3 regions of the Brevibacillus sp. FIR094 genome follow, and region 3 is predicted to be linked to each of the others. Evidence: a T-box and tRNA genes for the amino acid it is inferred to sense, from the RefSeq annotation. Region 3 holds a T-box; the other regions hold tRNA genes.
The links. A T-box is a leader RNA that pairs with one kind of tRNA and senses whether it is charged. The one in region 3 lies ahead of serS (serine--tRNA ligase), so its partner is inferred to be a tRNA-Ser.

Region 1 (4,216 bases), on a different contig from region 3:
GGCAAACTTTACGGACGCGGAGCAACAGACATGAAGGGTGGAAACTTATCTTCACTGTTGGCGATCCAGGTTCTACAGAAGTTGGATGTGCAGCTGAAAGGCGATGTCATTTTTCAGAGCGTCGTAGAAGAAGAAAGCGGCGGTGCAGGAACATTGGCGACAATCATTCGCGGGTACAAAGCGGATGCTGCCCTGATTCCAGAGCCGACCAATATGAAAATTTTCCCGAAGCAACAAGGATCCATGTGGTTCAGATTGACCGTCAAAGGGCGTTCTGCTCACGGAGGGACCCGCTACGAGGGAGTCAGTGCCATCGAAAAGAGTATGCTCGTCGTTCAAGCAATTGGTCAATTGGAAAAAGAGCGTAACGATCGACTCGACGATCCGCTCTACGCCAAGCTGCCCATTCCGATCCCGATTAATCTGGGGGTAATTGAGGGTGGCAAGTGGCCTTCTTCTGTAGCTGATCTCGTCAAGCTGGAAGGAAGGATGGGTGTTGCCCCAGGAGAGCAGATGGACGATGCCAAAGCGGAAATGGCGGCAGCGCTCAAAAAGCTGGCAGAGGTTGACCCGTGGTTTGCAGAACAGCCCGTTGAGCTGGAGTGGTTCGGAGCTCGTTGGGTTCCGGGAGCAGTGGAGTTAGATCATCCGTTGATGGAAATTCTGCAAGCGCAGTTTAATGCTGTGACAGGAGATCGTGCCATTGTGGAAGCATCGCCTTGGGGAACAGATGGCGGTTTGTTGACTGCTTTGGCTAATACCCCAGCGATTGTTGTCGGACCTGGTGTCACACAGGTTGCACACTACCCGAATGAATACATCGTTTTGGATGAGGTATTCCGTTGTGCTGAGATATTTGCACTTACACTACTGGAATGGTGTGGTGTAGCTGAAAGTGTGAAAGAGTAAAAGGGATATCTAAATATTTCAAAATCAAGACAGGAAGGTACGCGTATGAGGGAGAATGATTGGAAGGTCAACTCCAATCAATGAGAGTGGGGATACCAATGAAAAAGACGTGCTTTATCGGGGGAGAGTGGGTGCCAGCCACTGCTCATGCACCGTTACTCTCTCCATGTACGTGTCAAGAGATTGCACTAATTTCACAAGCAGACTCATCATTGGTTGAAAAAGCAATTGCTGCGGCCCACGAAGCGACAGCCGTCATGCGGCGCCTTCCTGCCTATCAACGTGCCTTCCTGCTTGAAAAAATCTCGATTCTGATGAATGAACGTTTGGAGGAAGCGGCGCGGATCATCGCAATAGAAGCGGGAAAACCAATCAAAACAGCCCGTGGTGAAGTGATTCGAACCATTCAGACATATAAGTTCGCGGCAGAGGAAGCCAAACGCCTCCACGGAGAAACCGTACCACTCGATGCAGCTATAGGCGGAGAGGGACGCCTGGCTTATACCGTGCGTGAACCACTGGGAGTCATCGGGGCCATTACACCCTTTAATTTTCCCATGAATCTCGTTGCTCATAAGGTCGGACCTGCTCTCGCTGCTGGCAATACTGTTGTTCTCAAGCCTGCATCGCAGACACCGCTTAGCGCATTGTTTCTCGCAGAGCTCGCAGAGCAAGCTGGAGTGCCTGCAGGAGCCCTAAATGTGATCACAGGTAGTGGTGCGAGTATTGGTGATAAAATCGTATCTGACCCGAGAGTCAGGGCGGTGACGTTTACAGGGAGCCCAAGTGTGGGGCTGGATATACGCAATCGAGCGGGCATGAAAAGAGTCACGCTCGAGCTGGGATCGAATTCGGCAGTGCTCGTTGATCGTGATGTGCGACTGGATGAAGTGATACCCCGATGCGTTTTTGGCGCCTTCGCCTACTCTGGGCAGGTATGTATCTCTGTGCAAAGAATTTATGTGGTCAAAGAGATCTATCATGATTTCGTCCAACGATTTGTTGAACAAACACGAGCGCTTCGCGGTGGGGATTCGCTCTCTGAGGACGCGGACTATTCCGCTATGATCAATCCACGCGAAACAGAACGTGCGATGGAGTGGATTCATGAGGCGCTTCAGCAGGGGGCACATTTGAAGTGTGGGGGACAGATCGTGGATCGGATGCTCCAACCTACGGTGTTGACGGGTGTTCCGGCAGATGCAAAAGTATCTTGTCAGGAAGTATTTGGTCCTGTCGTTCTGATTAATCCAGTGGAGTCCGTCCGGCAAGGCATTACGTTGGTCAATGATTCCCGCTATGGATTACAGGCTGGTGTCTATACCAACAATCTGTCGTTGGCTCTAGAAGCGGCAGAAGAGCTGCGTGTTGGCGGAGTAATGGTGAATGATATTCCGACTTTTCGCGTGGACCATATGCCCTACGGTGGCGTAAAGGAAAGCGGACTTGGTCGGGAAGGGGTCAAATACGCGATAGAAGAAATGACGGAATTAAAATTCGTTGCCATCAAGCGATAAAGGAAACGAATACGGGCTCTTGCAAAAAATAGTAGAGCTGTGATATAGTAAGTATTGTTGAAATACGGAGGGATACCGAAGTGGTCATAACGGGGCGGTCTTGAAAACCGTTAGAGTGCAAGCTCACGCGGGTTCGAATCCTGCTCCCTCCGCCATAACTACAAATGAACCGACTCCAGTTGAGAAGCTGGGGTCTTTTTTATTGTCGAGAGCTTTGAGTGTAAGTTGTCGTTTCTTTTTTGTTAAAATATCAGAAAATATAGAAAATTACTATATAATGGAGATGAGACTATAAATGATGGGGGAATTTGCATGCTCGAAGCGCAAAGGGTTCGTAGAAATGCACTTGGCGATATTTTGCGAAGAAGTCGTGGGCGAAATCCTGATAAGCCTGCCCTGTACTTTGAGGAAGAAGTATTGACCTACACGCAGCTCGATCAGCTTGCAAATAAGACGGCTCATACGCTTCTTACAAAAGGCTTGCAAAAAGGGGAGCGGGTGGCAGTACTTTCACGCAACTCGATGGATTTTGCGATTCTGAACTTTGGGCTTGCGAAAGCAGGAGTCATCATGGTGCCGATCAACTTCATGTTGAATAAGGAAGACGTCGCCTATATTTTGGGTCATGCGGAAGTGAGTGCGTGCTTCTTAGCTCCCGAATTCCTTCAGCTCGCTCAAGACGGACTCCAATTAGCTGGAATATCCCCAAAGCTGCTTTCCCTCATGTCCAGACCAGCAGTACAAGCAGGGGAATGGTTGCCTTTTCGCGCGCTGATTGAAGCGGCAGACGACCATGAGCCTGAAATAGATATAGCGGACGAAGATGTTGTACAGATTTTGTATACCAGCGGAACGGAATCAAAGCCAAAGGGCGTTATGCTCACTCATAAAAGCATCATCTCCGAATATGTCAGCACGATTATCGAAGGCGGGATGACGCAGGATGATGTGGCAGTTCACGCACTTCCCTTGTTCCATAGTGCGCAACTACATTGCTTTTTGGGACCGTACGTGTACCTAGGTGGAAGCGGTATTATTTTGGAACAGGCAACACCTGCGTTGATGCTGCAGACGGTAGAGGCGTACAAGGCTACTCAGTTGTTTTGCCCGCCAACCGTGTGGATTGCTATACTGCGTTCTCATGATTTTGCGGCGCGTAATTTGAGTACTCTGCAAAAGTGCTACTATGGTGCAGCAATCATGCCCGTAGAAGTGTTAAAGGAGCTCGGTCAACGCCTGCCCAACGCACAGTTTTACAATTTTTACGGGCAGACGGAAGTGGCGCCATTAGCAACTGTATTACAACCGAAGGATCAGATGAGAAAGGCGGGCTCTGCAGGCAAGCCAGCATTGAATGTGGAAACGAAAATTGTCGATGACGATGGTAAGGAAGTCCCTTGTGGAAGTGTTGGTGAAATTGTTCACAGGACCAGCCATGCGATGCTGGGTTATTTTAGAGATGAGGAAAAGACTCAGGCTGCCTTTCAGGGAGGGTGGTTTCACAGCGGGGATTTAGGCATTATGGATGAAGAAGGCTATATCACGGTCGTTGATCGGAAAAAGGATATGATTAAATCGGGGGGAGAGAACGTAGCAAGTAGGGAGGTTGAGGAGCTTATTTATCAACATCCGAAAGTGTCTGAGGTCGCAGTGATCGGAGTTCCCCATCCATACTGGATCGAAGCAGTGACGGCTGTCGTTGTGCCAAAAGCAGGTGAGTTACTGACTGCTGAGGAGATTCTTGCTTTTTGCAAAGACCGTCTATCCTCCTTCAAAGCACCCAAATATGT
Region 2 (4,216 bases), on a different contig from region 3:
TATGTGAACGGGTAGGGACAAAAACTTCTTGAATCAACTTTTTTGGGTAAAATGGTCCGTTTGTTCGGGACGAAAGACTGTTTTTGAAGGAGCTTTAGGGAACCGTGATACAAGCAAATGAACATGATTATTATATGAAACAAGCCATGGAAGAGGCCCAGAAAGCTGCTGCGATTGGCGAGGTTCCGATCGGTGCGGTCATCGTGCGCGACGGGGAAATCGTAGGTCGCGGCTACAACTTGCGGGAAACACAAAAAGACCCTACCTTGCACGCGGAATTGATCGCGATACGGGAGGCAAGTGAACGCTTGGGTGGATGGCGCTTGATCGGGTGTACGCTGTACGTGACGTTGGAGCCGTGTCCGATGTGTGCGGGTGCAATCGTTCAAAGCCGTATCGAACAGGTCGTGTATGGTGCTCGCGATCCGAAGGCGGGCTGTGCCGGTACATTAATGAACCTGCTCGCGGAACCGCGCTTCAATCATCAGGTGCCAGTCATAGAGGGTGTTCTTGCAGAGGAATGCGGGCAGATGCTCAAGGACTTCTTTCGTGGATTGCGAAAAAAAAGACAGCCGGTACAGGAATGACCGGGCTGTCTGGACAAACCGTCTGCATGCAGGCGGTTTTTATTTGTTTACGTTTTGCAGCATGTTCAGTTCTTCTTCGGTCAGTTCGCGATACTCACCAGGGGCAAGTGACGGGTCAAGGTGAAGCGGGCCCATACGAATTCGTTGCAGATAGGTGACATGCAGGTCGAAAGCAGCGAACATCCGCTTTACCTGATGGAATTTTCCTTCCATGATGGTGACACGAATCTCTGATGTTTCTCCCGAAGAGATAATCTCCAGCTTGGCTGGCAGTGTCGTAAAGTCCTCCAATTCCACGCCTTTGGCAAACTGCTGTACATGGTGCTCAGTGACCCGGCCATCGATGCGGGCAAAGTACTCCTTGTCCACTTTCTTTTTCGGGGACAAGAGGCTATGGGAGAGGTGACCGTCATTGGTCAAGAGCAAGAGACCCTCTGTATCAATATCCAGTCGGCCTACTGGATGGACTTTGATAGCCCACTCGTACGGGAGCAAGTCCACTACGGTTTCATGGACATTGTCCTCAGTAGCAGAAACTACGCCCGGTGGCTTGTTCAGCAAAACGTATACCCAGCGCTTAAAGTTAAGCGGTTCTCCATCCACAAGGATTTCCTGTTCCTCGGCAATGACATGCATCCCCGGGTCTGTTGCGACAACGCCATCCACGACGATCAGTCGCTGTTTCACTAATGCTTTCACTTCCTTGCGCGTGCCGATTGCCATATTGGCCAGCACCTTGTCCAAACGTTCACGTTTCATATATGTTCCTCGCTTTTCTTCTGATCGGATATCAATTGTGTGTGCTGTTATTAGTTTGGCCTAATGAGCCGCGCAAATCAAGGGGAATGCAAAGGAATGAGTCTTGCATTTTTGACTGTATTTTGCTATAGTAAGTAATGTTTCTGACAAACCAAATATGGAGAGATACCCAAGTGGTCATAAGGGGACGCACTCGAAATGCGTTAGGCGTCGTGAGGCGTGCGTGGGTTCGAATCCCACTCTCTCCGCTTAGATTTTCGGATCGAAGAGAATGAAGCATATTTTTGCCAGTGAGGCAGAAGTATGCTTCATTTTTTTATATCACAAAAACTGTAAGCAAATCTCATTTTTGCGTCTAATAAGGTACAAACCCATAAAAAGGAGCGTACGCATGGATTCCGATGATCGAATAGAGCGATGGTACCAGCAATACGGCCATGATATTTACAATTACCTCGCGTATTTTACCGGACGTAGAGATGTCGAGGATTTAGTCCAGGAAGTCTTTATGAAGGCGCTCAGAGCCTTATCAAGCTATGAAGGCAGAGCACAGCCCAAGACATGGCTTCTGACCATCGCGCGCCATGCAGCGATTGATTATAGGCGAAAGCAAAAAATGATGGATTGGTTCCCCGAAAACGTCCTCCGACTCCTCACTTCCAAAGAGCGCACACCTGAGAACTCTGCCTCTGCAATTCAACAAGTGCTGCTGTCGGGGCCATTGCCAACGGTGGTGAGTTGATGAAACCCCATGTCACGAAGGAGGAAAGGAATCACATTGACAAAGGTCGTCGAGTTATATCAGAAGAAACAGCCAAACAGGTTCGAGAAGTTTTAGAAGCGTTAGTAAAAAACAAACAAACCTGGCTTAGATACAGCCTTTTCCATAAAAGAACATGCAGTCGCTGGGCGCACAGGAATAGTGGGGAAACGCGACCAGCAAGGAAACTTCATCGAAGGAAAATATACGTATTCGTTTATCGGCTATGCACCCAGTGATGATCCAAAGCAATTGGTTTACATAGCTGTTGATAACCCAAATACAGACCTGTGGGTAGGATTATGGGGGAAAGAAATTGTTGCTCCCCCTTTCAAAGAGATCATGGAAAACAGTTTGCAGTATCTCCAAGAGCGATAATCAACCCATCAATCAAAAAAGGAAGCATAGCGGCATACCCCTAAAGGTATCCGAATGCTTCCTCTCTTTGTTTTCCCCATCCTATTTCCTACAAAAATAAGGACCACACCATTGGGTTTCATGGGTCTTCACATACGTCCATGTAAAGTCCTTATCCACGACGTACACATCGTATTCCTTTTCCAAGTCCGCGACAGAAAACTTCGCGGCATTTTCGAAGATCAACACTTCGTTGGAAAGCTGGTAAAACACATAGTACGACTCATGGGCAACTTGCTGAAAAGCTTTATCCGCTTCCTCGCGTTCAAGACAATTCCTCAGTTTATTGCTGAATAAATGCCACAGATACCCCTGGTAGCCGTCTTTATTTTTGAGAAAAATCCTCTCTTTATCTTCTTCGGTCAGATGGCTCGCAAAATGCTTCTCCCATTCTTCCCGTAAGTACGGTCCCCAAATTGACAGCTCCGTTGTCTTCGTGTTCTTCTCCTTCATCCGATCAGCTAGTTTCATTGGGCGCCTCCATGTTGGTACAAGTTCATCTCTAAGGAAATACGTATGAAAGAGTGGGTCGGTAACATCTCGCCTATTGACAAAGAAAAACTAGGAACATATTATAATACCCATAGGGGTATGCGTATAAAATTGATCGATCACATTTTCAACCAAAACGTAGGAGGTAGACAACATGTCTGTACAATCGAATTTTACCGCTGATAAAACGTTAGATTGCAAAGGCTTGGCATGTCCAATGCCTGTCGTACGCACAAAAAAAGCGATGGAAGAGATGTTACCGGGTCAAGTGATGGAAGTACAAGCGACTGATAAAGGCTCAATGGCCGATTTGAAAAGCTGGGCAAACAATACCGGGCATGAATTTCTGGGCACGATTCAGGAGGGGGAGGTATTAAAGCATTTCCTACGAAAAGCGAGTACCCATGAGGTGAAGGAGGAGACGAACTTCTTGCGGACCATTTCTAATGAAGAACTACAAAAAAAGCTGGAAGCCAACGAAAAGCTGACACTAATTGATGTGCGGGAGCCGGCAGAATACGCTTTTCACCGCATTCCTATAGCCATTTCGATACCCCTTGGAGTATTGGAGCAGCGCTTGGATGAGCTACAGCCCGAAGACGACATCTATATCATCTGCCGATCCGGCAAACGCAGCGACATGGCTTGTCAGTTGCTTGCCGAAAAAGGTTTTACCAAAATCACCAATGTAGTACCGGGTATGTCTGGCTGGAATGTCCCGGCAGAAAAACAATAAGGGGGAGATAAAGATGATGGAACAACAAACAAATGTGAAGGCAATGACAGCACACGAGCTAACGCAGCTTCTCTTTGCGCAGGAGGAATTGTTTATTCTCGATGTTCGCAACACGAGCGATTATGAGAATTGGCAAATCGAAGGACATCGTGTCGTGAGCGTGAACATCCCTTACTTTGATTTGCTGGACGGGGTGGAGGCTGTTCTTGAGAAAATCCCTGTGAAACAGAAGGTGTTGGTCGTCTGTGCAAAAGAGGGCTCGTCCATTTTTGTCGCAGAGATGCTAGCAGAAGCGGGCATTACGGATGTTTCTTACCTGCAAGGAGGAATGAAGGCGTGGAGTGAGCATCTGGAGCCAGTGAAGGTGGGAGACCTCCGTGATGGCGGTGAGATTTATCAGTTTGTCCGCATTGGAAAAGGCTGCTTGTCTTACATGATCGTATCAGGAGGGGAAGCGGCTATCGT
Region 3 (4,216 bases):
AGCGAAAATTGCAGAAGCAGCGGGTGCTGTTGCTGTAATGGCTTTGGAGCGTGTACCGTCTGACATTCGTGCAGCTGGTGGAGTTGCGCGCATGGCGGACCTTAGCATTGTAGAGGAAGTACTGAATGCTGTTTCGATCCCTGTTATGGCAAAAGCTCGTATCGGTCATTTTGTTGAAGCGCGTGTTCTTGAGTCTCTGGGTGTAGATTATCTCGATGAGAGTGAAGTACTCACTCCGGCAGATGACTTGTACCATATCAATAAAAAAGAGTTCACTGTACCGTTTGTATGTGGCGCCCGTGATCTGGGTGAAGCTCTCCGCCGTATCGGGGAAGGTGCATCCATGATCCGCACAAAAGGTGAGCCAGGAACCGGAAACATTGTAGAGGCTGTTCGTCACATGCGTACGATGATGTCCCAAATCCGCAAAGTGCAAGCCATGTCTTACGATGAACTGATGGCGGAAGCCAAGAACCTGGGTGCCCCATACGAACTGCTTGAAGCAGTACACAAAACAGGTAAGCTGCCAGTCGTAAACTTCGCAGCAGGTGGAGTAGCAACACCAGCAGATGCTGCCCTGATGATGCAATTGGGCTCCGATGGCGTGTTTGTTGGCTCTGGTATCTTTAAATCAGAGAATCCAGAGAAGTTTGCTCGCGCGATTGTGGAAGCGACTACCCACTACACAGATTACGAACTGATTGCTCGCGTATCCAAAGGCTTGGGAACGGCAATGCCAGGAATCGAAATCTCCAAAATTCGTGAAGCTGATCGCATGCAAGAGCGCGGCTGGTAAGGTGAGTAGCATGAAAATCGGCGTACTCGCTCTACAAGGAGCTGTAGCAGAACATGTGCGACTGCTAGAAGAAGTTGGTGCCACAGCCATCTCGGTCAAAAAGGTAGAAGAACTGGATGACCTCGACGGGCTGGTCATTCCCGGCGGAGAGAGCACCACGATTAGCAAGCTGATGCACAAGTACGGATTCATGGAGGCGGTTCAAGAGTTCGGTAAGGCGAACAAGCCGATCTTCGGAACTTGCGCAGGAGCGATCCTTCTGGCAAAACAGATTCAAGCCCAAGATGATTGCCATCTAGGGTTGATGGACATCAAAGTCGAGCGGAATGCTTTTGGTCGCCAAAAGGAGAGCTTTGAAGTCTTGATGCCTGTTGCGGGTGTGGCGGCTGATTACCCGGCAGTGTTCATCCGGGCACCGTATATCATGGAAGTGGGAGAGAACGGTCAAGTCTTGGCCAAGCACGAAGACAAGATTGTTGTCGCCCGAAGCGGTCACTATTTGGCAGCAGCCTTTCACCCAGAATTGACTGAAGATACAAGACTGCACAAATACTTCCTCGACATGGTCAAGGAATATAGAAGCTAGCTGTCATACCGGAAGATCGGCCGTCAAAAAGGCGCCGATCTTCTTTTTTTCTGTAAAGATCGAGGTGGGCTGCTCTTTACATACGTATAGAACCTGTAGTACAGTTAACAATAATAGTATTCATGAATGAGAATGCGATGATGAGAACAAGTACTTCACAAGAGCCAGGCCTAGAGAGTCGGTGGTAGGTGCAAACCGATCCGGTTATGTGAAGGAATCCATCTCGGAGTGGTAAAGGAACAATAACTTTGCCCGGAACCGTCCCGTTATGACGGAAGAGTGGGCATATGCATGAAGGATTGCTGCATGTGTCAACGAGGGTGGCAACGCGGGTATACAACACTCGTCCCTTACCAGGGGACGGGTGTTTTTTGTTTTTTTTCAATACGATTCGGAGGGATTTACACATGTTGGACGTAAAAGTATTACGCCAGGATTTGGAAGAAGTAAAACGCCGTTTGGCTCACCGTAATGAAGATATTTCTGCGTTGGATCAATTCGTAGAAGTAGATGAAAAGCGTCGCCAAGTCATCCAAGAAGCAGAAGCGCTGAAAAATAAGCGTAACACGGTATCCGAGCAAGTAGCAGTTATGAAACGCAATAAGGAAAATGCAGACCATCTGATCGCTGAAATGAAAGAAGTAAATGAACGCATCAAGGCTTTGGATGAAGAGCTGCGCCAACTGGATGAGCAGCTGGAGTTCATTTTGCTGAGCCTCCCGAACCTGCCGCACGAAAGCACGCCGATCGGTACGACAGAAGACGATAACGTGATGGCCTGGACATGGGGAGATCCACGTGCATTTGACTTCGAGATTAAGCCTCACTGGGAGCTGGCTAGCCAAGCAGGCATCCTCGACTTTGAAACGGCGGGAAAGGTAACAGGAAGTCGTTTTGTTTTCTATAAAGGTTTGGGCGCACGTCTGGAGCGCGCACTGATGAACTTCATGATGGATCTGCACTCGAATGAGCATGGCTATGAAGAAGTGATCCCACCGTATATCGTCAACCGTACGAGCATGACGGGAACGGGTCAATTGCCTAAGTTCGAAGAGGATGCATTCAAAATCGAGGGACCAGATTACTTCCTGATTCCAACTGCAGAGGTGCCTGTCACCAATATGCATCGAGATGAGATCATGGATGGAACGGATCTCCCTCGCTACTACACTGCTTTCAGCGCATGTTTTCGTTCGGAAGCGGGTTCTGCTGGCCGTGATACGCGTGGGTTGATTCGTCAGCATCAATTCAACAAAGTTGAGCTGGTGAAATTCGTGAAACCAGAAGAGTCTTATGACGAACTCGACAAACTGGTGAAAAACGCTGAAAAAGTGCTTCAACTGCTTGGACTGCCATACCGTGTCCTGAGCATGTGCACAGGCGATTTAGGATTTACAGCTGCGAAGAAATTCGACCTGGAGGTTTGGATTCCAAGCGGCGGCACATACCGTGAAATCTCGTCTTGCTCGAACTTTGAAGATTTCCAAGCGCGCCGTGCCAATATCCGTTTCCGTCGCGATACGAAATCGAAGCCGGAATTTGTGCATACATTGAATGGTTCTGGTTTGGCGATTGGACGTACAGTAGCAGCGATCTTGGAGAACTACCAAGAGGCAGATGGAGCAATCGTAATTCCAGAAGTTCTTCGTCCGTACATGGGCGGAGTAGAAAAGATCGCACCGAGGTAATAAGCGAGAGATGTAGAAAAGCAGCTCTTGATCCATAACGGGTCAAGGGCTGTTTTATTTTGTGTACTAATACAGGTGGAATTTTTTAAAAAACGTGTTGCACTGTACTAATCTCTGTTATATAATAAAAACAAATTTTAAGAATATTGTTTTAATACAGAAATGGAGGAATGGAGAATGAACTGCTATCGGTGTGAAGGAAACGGAGAACAAAATTGCCCAAAATGTGGAGGCGTTGGTCATGATGCCAACGGAGCGGCTTGCCACAATTGCTTGGGAGATGGGCATGTATGCTGCAGCCATTGCAGTGGCAGCGGGTATCAGGAGTAAGAACATTTTTTTTGCTCTTGCTGTTATATAATAAAAAACATTTTATCGATCTGTACCATAATAACTTTGAAGTGAGGGAGGAGGAGCTGTTTTGACGACCGTACCAACGAATCCATATCCGCTGGAGGTGCAGATTTCAGGTGAGATGCACCCCGGTTATCAAGATATCCTGACACCAGAAGCGATTCAGTTCGTGATGAAGCTAGAGCAAAGGTTTGGTGACAGACGAAAACAATTGTTGGATAAACGCGTGGAGCGTCAATTGCAGATCGATGCAGGTCAACTGCCCGATTTTCTACAGGAAACAGCGGACATTCGTAAAGGAGGTTGGACTGTTGCTCCATTGCCCAAAGATTTGCAAGACAGACGGGTGGAGATTACGGGACCTTCGGGTGATCGGAAAATGGTCATCAATGCACTGAACTCAGGTGCTCGGCTTTTCATGGCTGATTTTGAGGACGCGAACTCACCGACCTGGGAGAACACCATACAAGGTCAAATCAACATGAAGGATGCGGTACGCCGCAATATCTCTTACATCAGCCCGGAAGGCAAATCATACACCCTCAATGAAAAGACAGCGGTTTTGATCGTGCGTCCTCGTGGCTGGCATCTTGAAGAAAAACACATCCTCCTTGATCAAAAACCGATCTCCGGCAGCCTGCTTGACTTCGGACTTTACTTTTACCACAACGTAGATGCTCTTATCGCGAATCAGACAGCACCGTATTTCTACTTACCGAAACTGGAGAGCCATTTGGAGGCTCGCCTCTGGAACGACGTCTTCCTTTTTGCGCAGGATGAATTAAATATTCC

Region 1: it encodes a tRNA-Ser, which carries the amino acid that the T-box ahead of serS (serine--tRNA ligase) is inferred to sense. The anticodon was not compared.
Region 2: it encodes a tRNA-Ser, which carries the amino acid that the T-box ahead of serS (serine--tRNA ligase) is inferred to sense. The anticodon was not compared.

Annotation. Positions count from the first base shown of each region.
Region 1 covers NZ_JBEAES010000015.1:146,088-150,303, reverse strand. The annotation lists gene ACQ5DJ_RS15755 (peptidase) at 1-909, shown strand, start outside; gene ACQ5DJ_RS15750 (aldehyde dehydrogenase family protein) at 1,008-2,426, shown strand; tRNA gene ACQ5DJ_RS15745 (tRNA-Ser) at 2,493-2,581, shown strand; gene ACQ5DJ_RS15740 (acyl-CoA synthetase) at 2,739-4,216, shown strand, end outside.
Region 2 covers NZ_JBEAES010000023.1:80,261-84,476, reverse strand. The annotation lists gene tadA (tRNA adenosine(34) deaminase TadA) at 105-587, shown strand; gene ACQ5DJ_RS20120 (pseudouridine synthase) at 627-1,346, opposite strand; tRNA gene ACQ5DJ_RS20115 (tRNA-Ser) at 1,506-1,594, shown strand; gene ACQ5DJ_RS20110 (RNA polymerase sigma factor) at 1,738-2,088, shown strand; gene ACQ5DJ_RS20105 (hypothetical protein) at 2,088-2,345, shown strand; partial or broken gene ACQ5DJ_RS20100 (penicillin-binding transpeptidase domain-containing protein) at 2,230-2,484, shown strand; gene ACQ5DJ_RS20095 (DUF4275 family protein) at 2,566-2,994, opposite strand; gene ACQ5DJ_RS20090 (sulfurtransferase TusA family protein) at 3,170-3,751, shown strand; gene ACQ5DJ_RS20085 (MBL fold metallo-hydrolase) at 3,765-4,216, shown strand, end outside.
Region 3 covers NZ_JBEAES010000057.1:4,469-8,684, forward strand. The annotation lists gene pdxS (pyridoxal 5'-phosphate synthase lyase subunit PdxS) at 1-796, shown strand, start outside; gene pdxT (pyridoxal 5'-phosphate synthase glutaminase subunit PdxT) at 807-1,382, shown strand; T-box leader at 1,511-1,736, shown strand; gene serS (serine--tRNA ligase) at 1,790-3,070, shown strand; gene aceB (malate synthase A) at 3,492-4,216, shown strand, end outside.